3 regions of the Acetoanaerobium sticklandii genome follow, and region 2 is predicted to be linked to each of the others. Evidence: riboswitches for the same ligand, from Rfam matches in the RefSeq annotation. Region 2 holds a riboswitch; each other region holds the start of a gene.

Region 1 (3,850 bases), 600 kb from region 2:
GGCTCTTCTTTATTAATAAGCTGATAAATCAGCTCTCCTTCTATAGTCAATTTATCTATATCCTCTAGCTCTATATAGGTTTTATTTGATATTTTTTCTTTTCCCATAAGTATCTGGGCTGACTCTATGGTTTCAACTATACCTTTTGAGCTAGCACTTGCAATTGCCATGGAAAGTCCACTTCCTATTAGCATAGAAAGCAAGGTTTGATTTAATCTATCTCTATTTTTCATGCCATAAGAAACATTGCTCAGCCCAAGAGAGGTCTTTATTCCTTTATTTGATAACTGCCTTACAATCTCTACTGTATCAAGTGGCGATATGCTGTAGGTTTTATTTGTGAAAAGCAGTGGGTCTATATAGATATCTTCAGCCCGTATTCCTTCACTTAGGAGTCTGCTCTGAAGCTTTTCTGCTATTTCTACAGTTTCAGCTATGGTAGTTGGCAGTATTTCATTTTCTATGCATAGTCCTATCACACTAGCACCATATTTTTTTGCAAGAGGAAGGATTTCACTTAATTCCTTTTCGTCCAATGCAACTGAGTTTATAAGCGCCTTTCCTGCATAATTTTTAAGCGCCTCTTCTATGATTTCAGGCTCTTTGGAATCTATGCAAAGTACAAAATCAGAATTTAGCTGTCCACTTATCACTAGCTCCCTTGCTAATGCTTTTTTATCTGCTCCTTCTGCATTGACATTGATATCAATTACATCTGCGCCTTTTAAGCACTGCTCTGATATAACGCTTGTAAGCCCTTTTATATCAAATTCTTCCATATACAGCTTTACAGCTTTTCTTGCATGAGGATTAATGGCTTCTCCAATTAAAATAAATGCTTCTGAAGAAACCACCTTGCCTTTTGAAGCAAGATATCCATGAGAGCTTGCTTTATTCTCCTTAATATTTTTTACTTCTATGCTATCGACTAGCCTTCTTAGCTCTTTAGTAAACTCAGGAGTAGATCCACAGCAAGAGCCTATATATCCCATATTAAGCTCAAAATATGGCTTCATTTGATTTGCAAATTCACTAGCTGACATGCTATAAACTACATCTTCTCCTACAATCTCAGGCATCCCTGCATTTGGCTGAGCAATAAGCTTTACACTGGTATACTTTTCTATCTCTACAAGTAACTCAAGTATATCCTTTGGTCCTTTTGAGCAGTTTATTCCTATGGCATCCACTCCTAGAGCATCTAAAATAACTCCTTGGGCAGCTGGCGATACTCCAGTCAAGGTATAGATGCTGTCATAGGTCATAGAGGCGAGTATAGGAATTTTTATATTGTGCTTCTTAAAAATATCCTTTAATGCAATTATTCCTGCTCTTAGCTCTCCTATATCGCTAAAGGTTTCAAAGATTACATAATCAGGCTGAGATATAGTTATAGCTTCAAGCTGTCTGTAAAATATCTCGTACATTTCTTCAAAGCTCACATCCCCTACAGGCTTTACAAATTCACCTGTAGGCCCTACAGAAAAAGCTATCTCTTTGCCTGTAGTTTTAGCTAAGTTTATTCCTGCAACGTTAATCTCCATTACCTTATCCTCTAGGTCATAGCTTTTTAACTTAAGAGGATTTGCTCCAAAGGTATTGGTTGTAATTATATCTGCTCCATTATCTGCATATTCTTTATGTATCTGCTTGATTACTTCGCCTTGAGTTAAGTTTAACTCCTCAGGACATTCAAAACATATACTTTTGCTAATAAGCTGACTTCCAAATCCACCATCGAATATTTTTATCATTGCTCTCTCCTTTACATTAAAAAAAGCTTTCTCAAAGAGAAAGCCTAGTTATAAGTTTTCTCTTATCTTCCTGCTAAGCAGTTGGATTTAGCACCTTTTCAGCCTGGGCTGAAGGTTGCTGAGACTTCACAGGGCCATATCCCTCCGTCTCTCTCGATAAGAATCATACTATTGAGTTTTTAATTAATGCTTCTTTTTGAAGCTTTGAGAGTTTTTTTATACTGCACTCTCTTTTCATTGCACTGCTTTTTGTATCGTGCCTTTCCACATAAACCAAGCTAACTGGAAGCCTTGCTCTAGTGTACTTTGATGCTGTTCCTTCACAGTGAAGTTTAAACCTCATATCGATATCCACTGTGTATCCAGTGTACAAGCTGTTATCTTTACATCTTAGCATATATACATAAAACTGCCTAATATTTTTTTGTAGTAATTCTTCTTGTTTTTTCATTTAATCCCAGCTTTACTTTTTTTCTGAGTCTGCAAATCTCTTTAAATCAGCTTTGATATCGTCTGCCAGATCATGCCATCTTATCCCTTGTATAGCTCCTTCTAATGCATACAGGGTGTTAATGCAGGCATCTATATCATGCTCTTTTAATATCACATATGCAGATTTTGAACCTAGCTTTCTAAGCTCTATAGGAGTAGTTATTCCTGCATTTATTAATCGTTGCTCTAGTGTTGGTCCTATGTTTTCCATATCTGATAGCTTACTCATATTACTCTCCCCTTTTAATATATACTCTATTCATTCTATATATTTATTAATCTACCAAAATTTAATACCTCATATAATAAATCATCTACTTACTAAAAATATATATAATTTAAATTATATTAAACAAAATTTGCTCAATTGTAAACAAAAACTTTAACTTTTGTAAAAATATTTTAAAAAATTTTTAAGCTTTAGGAAAATGTTTTTCATAATAATTTCATGGCTATTCCCCGATTATTTATATATAAAAATAATTTTTTAAAACATAAAAATATATTTTTTGATGTTGACAAGTAAAAATTAAATCCCTATAATCAGAAAAAAACAAGTATATGCATATCCAGTGATGGGAAAAGTAAGCTAAGAGATGACTCCAGCGAGTCGGCACAGAGTGGAAGGCCGACAGTCTCACCTTAACCGAACAAGGGACCCTGAGGATGCCTTTTGAAATCAAAGTATGAAGGCACGGCTGTCGCCGTTAACGATATCGAGTGAATTGTATTAGTGCACAAATACAATTAATTAGAGTGGTACCGCGGATATAAATCCGTCTCTTTGTAATACGAAGAGGCGGATTTTTTTAATTTCTAAAATAATGGAGGAAAATATAATGAAAACAAATAATATAACTAAAAAAGATAAAATAGTACTTGCTTACTCTGGTGGACTTGACACTTCTATAATCATTCCATGGCTAAAAGAAAACTACAATGCAGATATAATAGCTGCTTGCATAAACGTAGGACAAGATGAAGATATGCAAAAGGTTCAGGAAAAAGCTATAAAATCAGGAGCATCAAAAGTATATATAGCTGATGTAGTGGATGAATTTGTAAAAGACTATGTATATAAATCGATTAAAGCAAATGCTCTTTATGAAGGCAAATATCTTCTAGGAACTGCTCTAGCTAGACCTTTAATAGCTAAGAAGCTAGTAGAAATAGCTCATATAGAAGGCGCTCCTTATATCTGCCACGGATGTACTGGAAAAGGAAATGACCAGGTTCGTTTCGAAGTAGGAATAGCAGCTTTTGATCCAGATATAAAAGTAATTGCTCCATGGAGAATCTGGGATATCAAATCCCGTGAAGATGCAATAGACTATGCAAATGCAAAAGGCATAGAGGTTCCTTGTACAAAAGATAAAATCTACTCAAGAGATCAGAATCTTCTTCACATCAGCCATGAAGGTGGAGATTTGGAAGATACTAAAAACGAACACAAAGCAGATATCCTTTACATGATGACAAAAACTCTTGAAAAGGCTTCAGATGAAGCAGAATATGTAGAGCTTACCTTTGATAAAGGCGAGGCTGTAATGCTAAATGGCGTATCACTTGAGCCACACGAAATGCTAGCTCAGCTTAACCAAATA
Region 2 (3,850 bases):
ATTATAACATTTATATGTATTGATTAGTTATTTTATTAATAGCAATTTAGAATTTGAAATAATTGTTTCCTAGGTATAGAATAAAGAAGGTTACAAGTTTTTCGTGAAATGGAGGAATGATGTTGAAAAATAATTATACTATTTTGGTAAGTCATAATAATGAAAAAATGTTTATTTTATTTAAAAGTATAGTGGTTGGCTTAGCGGCAGGAGGAGTTTCAGTTCTTTACAGAATCACACTAACAAATGCAGAAACAATCTCTAATTTTACATATACTTTTTTGAATCAAAATTTCATGTTTCTCCCTATTACTTTTTTATTCTTAATTGGAATGGGATATTTTGTAGGGTATTTAGTTGATAAAAATAAAATGATTTCAGGAAGTGGAATACCTCAGTTAGAAGGAATTCTAAAAGGATATTTTAAATCACGTAAGTCTTGGATGCACACACTAATATCAAAGTTTGTAGGAGGTGCTATTGCTATAGTAGCAGGTTTATCTTTAGGTAGAGAAGGTCCTTCTATTCAGTTAGGAGCATGTATAGCTGAAGGGGTTGGAAATAAAATTGGAAAAGGTAGACTAGAAAAAAGAATACTTATGGCTAGTGGAGCGAGTGCGGGATTAGCAGCAGCATTTAATGCACCTATGGCAGGTGTGATTTTTGCCTTAGAAGAAATTTTTAAGTATTTTTCTCCAATCATTTTACTATCGACTATTTCTGCTGCAGTAACTGCAGACTTTATTTCGAAAAAAGTTTTTGGTATGAATCCAGTTTTTAATTTTCCAGTAAGCCAAACAGTACCACTTAATGGATACTTAATGCTTATATTTTTAGGAATTGTTTTGGGGATTTCTGGAGCTATCTATAATTATACTTTATTTAAAACTCAAAAATTTTATAAAAAATTAACTTTTCTTAATATAAGAACAAAAATAATAATTCCTTTTATTCTAGCAGGATTTCTAGGTTTAGTTTTTCCACTTGCAACAGGAGGAGGCCATAAGATTATAGAATATCTAAATCTTAAAAATGGTATTAGTTTTCTTGTTTTAATCTTAATAGTTAAATTTATTTTTTCGATGTTAAGTTTTGCATCAGGAGCTCCTGGTGGTATATTTTTTCCTTTACTTATTTTAGGTGCAACTATTGGAAGTATCTTTGGACATGTAATGATAGGAAATGGAATTTTTGATGAGAGTCTTTTTAATAATTTTATTATCCTTGCTATGGCTGGATATTTTACGGCTATTGTAAGAGCACCTATAACTGGTATAGTTTTAATAATGGAAATGACAGGTTCTTTCAACCATTTGCTTTCACTCACAGTTGTTTCAATTACAGCATACATAGTGGCAGAGCTTTTAAATAGTCCTCCAGTATATGATAAATTACTTGATAATTTAATAGTTCAAGAACATCCAGAAGATGAGAAAGAACATATTAATAAAATTCTTGTAGAAATAATAGTTCAGCATGACTCTGTTTTTGAAAATTCTTTGGTAAAAGATTTACATTGGCCAGGAAAATCTCTTCTCGTCGCTATAAAAAGAGGAGAAGTAGAACTTATTCCAAAAGGAGATACTAAAATTATGGTGGGAGATTATTTGGTTGTATTAACAGATATTAATTGTGAGTCTAAAATAAGAGAAAAATTAGAAAAATTGAATTTACGCCCTTAGAAAAAAGTGACTGAAGCTAACGATTTAATAATTTAAAAAAATACTTGCAATTTATCCTAGAACAGTGTATTATAAAAATCAAACTTAATAAAAGTTGCTTATCAAGATTGGTGGAGGGACTGGCCCTACGAAACCAGGCAAGGGTTTTATATAAAACCGAGTGCTAATTCCAGCAGACAATAGTCTGAGAGATAAGTGTAGCCTACAAGTCTATTTTTGTATTTAGATTTGTTGATTTTATTTATTTAAAATCATAAAGCCGCACTTTGTGCGGCTTTTTTAATTTCTCAGACTCTCAATATGAAAAGGAGAGGATATTAATGAAGAATTACAGTGTAGAAACTCAGTGTGTACAGGCAGGCTATGAACCAAAAAGTGGAGAGCCAAGAGTAGCTCCTATAGTGCAGTCAACTACTTACAAGTACGATGATGCAGATCAGGTTGCAGCTTTATTTGATTTATCAGCAGTAGGTCATATGTATTCCAGAATCAGTAATCCAACTGTAGAGGTTTTGGAAAAAAAGCTGACTGTTTTAGAAGGCGGAGTAGGGGCTCTTGGGGTTGCTTCAGGGCAATCAGCAAATTTCTTTGCTATTTTTACTTTGTGTAGCGCAGGAGATAATTTTATCTGCCTTTCAAATCTATACGGTGGAACCCATACGTTGTTTACTTCTACTTTAAAGCGTATGGGAATTGAGGCAACTATACTTCCATGCACAATAGAGCCTAAAGAGATTGCAAAACATGTAAATTCTAAAACAAAGCTGCTATTTGCAGAAACGTTAGGAAATCCTGGTGTAGAGGTACTTGATATAGAGGCTTTTGCAAAAGCCGCACATGATAATAAATTGGCATTTGTTGTGGACAATACCTTTGCTACACCTTATTTATGCAGACCGATAGAGCATGGAGCTGATATAGTTACTCATTCCGCTACGAAGTATTTAGACGGTCATGCAACTAGTCTAGGTGGCGTGATAGTAGATAGTGGTAATTTTGATTGGAACAATGGGAACTTTGATTGCCTTACTCAGCCAGACCTAGCATATCATGGGCTTAGCTATACAGAGACTTTTGGAAACCAAGCCTTCATCGTAAAGGCAAGAGCATCGCTTCTTAGAGATTTAGGCTCTACGATGAGTCCCAATAATGCATTTTTAATTAATTTAGGAACAGAAACCTTGGCTCTTAGAATGCAAAGACACAGTGACAATGCTCTAGAGGTTGCGAAGTTTCTTCAAAGCCTAGATGAGGTTGCATGGGTGAACTATCCGAAGCTAGAAGATTCAAAAGACTACAAGCTTGCTGAAAAATATCTTCCTAAAGGCGCTTCTGGAGTTATATCATTTGGAGTGAAAGGCGGAGTAGATAAAGCCAAGCTATTTATTAATTCTGTCAAGCTAGCAAGTCTTGTAGTTCATGTAGGAGATTTAAGAACTCATGTGCTTCATCCAGCTAGCATGACTCATAGACAGCTAAGTGAAGAGCAGCAGATTAAAGCTGGGATTGCTCCTGAGATGATTAGGCTATCTGTAGGAATCGAAAATCCAAAGGATATCTGCGATGATTTATACCAAGCACTAAAAGCTCAGGCGTAAGGGGGAATAGTCTTGCCTATAATAAATTCTACTAATACGGACCTACTAAAGGAGTTTTACGACAAGGATATTTTTCAGATTCCAGAGCTAAGAGCAACGACTCAGGATATAAGACCTCTGAAAATAGGTATAGTCAATTTAATGCCTAACAAAAAAGAAACAGAAATCCATCTGATGAAGGCGCTTTCTAATACGCCTCTTCAGATAGAGCTTGATTTAATAAGAACAAAAAGCAGAAAAAGTAAATACACCGATATGGAGTACCTTACTAAAAACTATAAAACCTTAAACGAAATTAAAAATAATAAATACGATGGACTTATCATAACAGGAGCTCCAGTTGAGCATTTGGAGTTTGAAGAGATTGATTACTGGGATGAATTAAAGGAGCTATTCGAGTTTGCCCGTACACATGTTTACTCGAGCTTATTCATATGCTGGGCATCTCAGGCGGCTTTATATTATTACTACGGTGTACAAAAAAGGAATCTAGGTTCAAAGCTAAGCGGAGTATTTGAATATGAACTAGCTGAGGATTCAAAGCTAACTAGAGGTCTAGATGATAATTTT
Region 3 (3,850 bases), 200 kb from region 2:
TAGGTTTGCTATAGTGTAGCCATTTTCATCGTTTTGAAATATTATATCTGAAATTTTTCCTTTTAATTCTATAGGCATAAGCATACACTCCAAATGTATTTTGAATATGATTTATTATAACATATACTATAAGCTCATAATCTTAACAATGTTTCAACAGATACAACTAATCGAATTTAAAAATTATATCGTATTTAAATTTTGAAGAAGCAAAATTTAAATATAAATAACAAAAGGATTAGTATACAGATTTCCCTGAGTACTAATCCTTTATTTTTATAAGCTTTTAAGCTCCATAAACAACTTATAATGGTTTAAATTGCTGAATTTATTATTTATGATATTTTTATAATCCAGCGTCTTTTTTAATGTCGTCTACTTTGTTTAGCTCTTCCCAAGGAAGGCTTACATCTGTTCTTCCAAAATGTCCGTAAGCTGCTGTTTGCTTGAATATCGGTCTTCTTAGTCCTAGGTCTCTAATTATAGCTCCTGGGCGAAGATCAAAGTTTTTAGAAATGATTTCAGAAATCTTTTCCTCAGCGATAACACCTGTTCCAAATGTATCAACTAGTACTGATACCGGTTCAGCTACACCGATTGCATAAGCTAACTGAATCTCGCATTTCTTAGCAAGTCCTGCTGCTACTACGTTTTTCGCAACCCATCTAGCTGCGTATGCTGCAGAGCGGTCTACCTTTGTAGAGTCTTTACCTGAGAAAGCTCCTCCACCGTGTCTAGCGTATCCACCGTAAGTATCTACGATGATTTTTCTTCCTGTAAGTCCAGAATCTCCTTGAGGTCCTCCGATTACGAATCTTCCTGTAGGGTTGATAAGGTACTTAGTGTTTTCATCAAGTAACTTGCTATCTACTATTGGCTTAATTACGTTTTCGATTAAGTCTTTTTCAATTTGCTCTCTAGTTACTTCTGGGTTGTGCTGTGTAGATATTACTATAGTGTCTATTCTTACTGGTTTGTCATCTTCATACTCTACTGTTACTTGAGTTTTTCCATCTGGTCTTAAGTAATCAAGAGTTTTGTCTTTTCTTACATCTGAAAGCCTTTTAGCTAGCTTATGAGCTAGTGAAATAGGAAGTGGCATAAACTCTGGAGTCTCGTCGCAAGCAAAACCAAACATCATACCTTGGTCTCCAGCTCCTACTGCTTCTACTTCATCTTTCATAGTCCCTTCTTTGTGCTCTAGGGCTTCGTCTACACCCATAGCTATGTCTGCACTTTGCTCGTCTATAGCATTAATTACTGCGCACGTTTCGAAGTCAAATCCATATTTTGCTCTATCGTATCCGATTTCTTTAACTGTCTGTCTTACTACTTTTTGGATATCTACGTATGCGTTAGTAGTTATTTCTCCAATTACCATAACAAGACCTGTAGTAACTGCTGTCTCACACGCCACACGTGAATTAGGGTCTTGAACTAAAAGGGCGTCTAGTATTGAATCTGAAATCTGGTCACACATTTTATCTGGATGGCCCTCAGTAACAGATTCTGATGTAAATAATCTTCTCATTTAATAAATCCTCCTCATCTCTAGCATTAAATGCTGTAAACCGTATCACTTGTATATGCCAAGGTGGCACATCGTACATAATGTAGACTTTTTTGCATTAAAAAGCCTCTTCATACACATACGCAGAAGAGGCATAACTACTAAAGTTACCTCATCTGCCAAGAATATATCTCGCAGGAATTGGCACCATCTCACATTGCTGTGCTGGTTGCCGGGTTTCACAGGGCCAGTCCCTCCACCTCTCTTGATAAGGTTCAAGAATTTATTCATTTATTGTGCAACGGATTTTATTTTATATTAGCCAAAACCATATGTCAATATGTTTTTGAAAAATATTTTTTACTATTTTTGTATCAGTTTTATGGAGTAAGCACAGGCTTGAATCCATATACCAATTTTCCATCTGCTTCAGCAAACTGAAGGTATTTTATATCTTGATATATATTGGTTTTTGGCATAGATGCATAGTCTACCACACTGATATAGCTTACATTTCCATCTACTCTAGAGGAAAAACTCTTACCTGAATATACGACATATACATTCTTAGTCTTTGCTTCTTTTTGGATGATTTTGTCAAATGCATTTTGGTCTATACTGTCTGCGGACTTGTCACTGCCTTGAAGCACTATGACTACATTCCCAGCACTTTTTGACATTAGTCCTTTTAAATAGTCCCATTGACCTTTTACTTTGTATACTCCGCCATTTCTGTTGTCCACGCTTATAAATGTTGTATTTCCAACGGTTTTATATTTATATGCCCCATTAAAGGCTTCCTTTGGCGCTGACACCGCTCCTAAAAATGCGTTATCCCCAGCACCTAGAGTCATTACAGCTTGGTTTGAGCTGGCTGAGCTTGCGAGCTTTGCCTTAAATGCTTGATCAATTATGCTTTCTCCACCTGACATGTTTCCAAATACTGCTGCTGTTCCTGAATCCGGAAGAGTTTGAACCATTTTAGTATCAGGTGCATTTTTCTTAAGTACTTCTACTGGAATTTTTCCAGTAACTCCTCCATATGAAGCTACTATATTTCCACTTCCTGATGAAGTCGGCGTGAAATATCTGCCATCAAAGCTCCCTGATATTCCTTCTCCAGAAACCTGAAAACTAGGAGTAGTTATGTCTATAGGATTTTTAGAAGCATCAAAGGCTCTTATAGCAAGCTCTACCTTGTCTCCTTGGAAAATAGTTTCATTTAGCACAGAAATTTCAATCTGAGAGATACTACCTTTTGGAGCTGTATTTTTGATAGTAAGCCCATTTACGAGTGACCTTTCTGCAGATGCCATAGTATTTTGAATTTTGCCGTCTGCCATCAGCTGAGTAGAGCCTCCTCCGTCAAGCATCATGGCATCCTTTGCTCCTAGCGCTTTCATATACGCTTGCATGTCTTTTTCATCCATTCCTATAAACGGAGATTTTCTTCCGTCTACAGTGACTATGAGCATTTTTTTGTCCGCTGTGATTCCTAGAGCTGTTCTTTGACTTTTTCCGCTCACACTCTGGGTTATGGATGTCTCTACTCCATTTTTAAGAAGCATAGTACCTCCACCTATTGCAGTTTTTATATTGTTGTAATTTAAGTTTATATCTGTTTTTAGCTTGACCTTTTCTTCTGGAGTAAAAGCTCCTTGAAGTACAAAGCTATTTGCTCCAGCTGCTAGTATCACGTAACCATTTTCAGGAATTGCCACACTAGGCTGTCCACATCTTACTTCTCTTACGATGTCGTTTTCTACTACTATCTCTGTAAGGTCAAAATAAGTTTTATTAGCGCCTGGGCTGTTAGGAGTGTATTCTTTAGTGTATATTACTATGTTTCCATAGTCTTTACTCGGTTTATTTATTGCTGATATATCTACATTTATACCTCTTGAGCTATTTTCTACTTGAATATTTGAATAAAGGTAAGCAAGAAGTGCGTTGCCTGTAGAGTCAACTAGCAATGAAGCGTATTTATTAAGCTCATAATGAGGACTTGAAAGCTGCTTTCCATCTTTTACTATAGGCCCTATGGAAAATGCTGGGGTAGACATTGAGAAAAAATCACCATTCACTGCCGCAACTACGCCTTGCTCCTGATTTACCATATTGCTAAGTGTTGTTCTGTTTATAAAACCACTTTTATTAAATAAAACATCTAGCTTTACAGATGGATTGTTTAAATCTACTTCAAGTATATTTACGTTTTGGACTCCCCACTCGTAAAAGCTAGATACCTTTTTTAGATTTACCCCTTGACTTAAGGGAATCTGATACCTTGATTCATCTATTACATTTGCAAAGGATACTGCTGGAGCTAATCCAATTAGC

The links. A riboswitch is a leader RNA that binds a small molecule or an ion and turns the genes downstream of it on or off. The one in region 2 is predicted to bind S-adenosylmethionine.
Region 1: another riboswitch for S-adenosylmethionine. It lies ahead of CLOST_RS00885 (homocysteine S-methyltransferase family protein); the one in region 2 lies ahead of CLOST_RS10815 (O-acetylhomoserine aminocarboxypropyltransferase/cysteine synthase family protein).
Region 3: another riboswitch for S-adenosylmethionine. It lies ahead of metK (methionine adenosyltransferase); the one in region 2 lies ahead of CLOST_RS10815 (O-acetylhomoserine aminocarboxypropyltransferase/cysteine synthase family protein).

The regions. Positions count from the first base shown of each region.
Region 1 covers NC_014614.1:166,205-170,054, reverse strand. The annotation lists gene CLOST_RS00885 (homocysteine S-methyltransferase family protein) at 1-1,754, opposite strand, end outside; SAM riboswitch class I at 1,814-1,917, opposite strand; gene CLOST_RS00880 (GIY-YIG nuclease family protein) at 1,918-2,205, opposite strand; gene CLOST_RS00875 (TfoX/Sxy family protein) at 2,218-2,475, opposite strand; T-box leader at 2,810-3,033, shown strand; gene CLOST_RS00870 (argininosuccinate synthase) at 3,086-3,850, shown strand, end outside.
Region 2 covers NC_014614.1:2,276,984-2,280,833, reverse strand. The annotation lists gene CLOST_RS10820 (ClC family H(+)/Cl(-) exchange transporter) at 123-1,682, shown strand; SAM riboswitch class I at 1,778-1,880, shown strand; gene CLOST_RS10815 (O-acetylhomoserine aminocarboxypropyltransferase/cysteine synthase family protein) at 2,003-3,280, shown strand; gene CLOST_RS10810 (homoserine O-acetyltransferase/O-succinyltransferase family protein) at 3,293-3,850, shown strand, end outside.
Region 3 covers NC_014614.1:2,479,278-2,483,127, forward strand. The annotation lists gene recD2 (SF1B family DNA helicase RecD2) at 1-78, opposite strand, end outside; gene metK (methionine adenosyltransferase) at 347-1,531, opposite strand; SAM riboswitch class I at 1,680-1,785, opposite strand; gene CLOST_RS11830 (phosphodiester glycosidase family protein) at 1,891-3,850, opposite strand, start outside.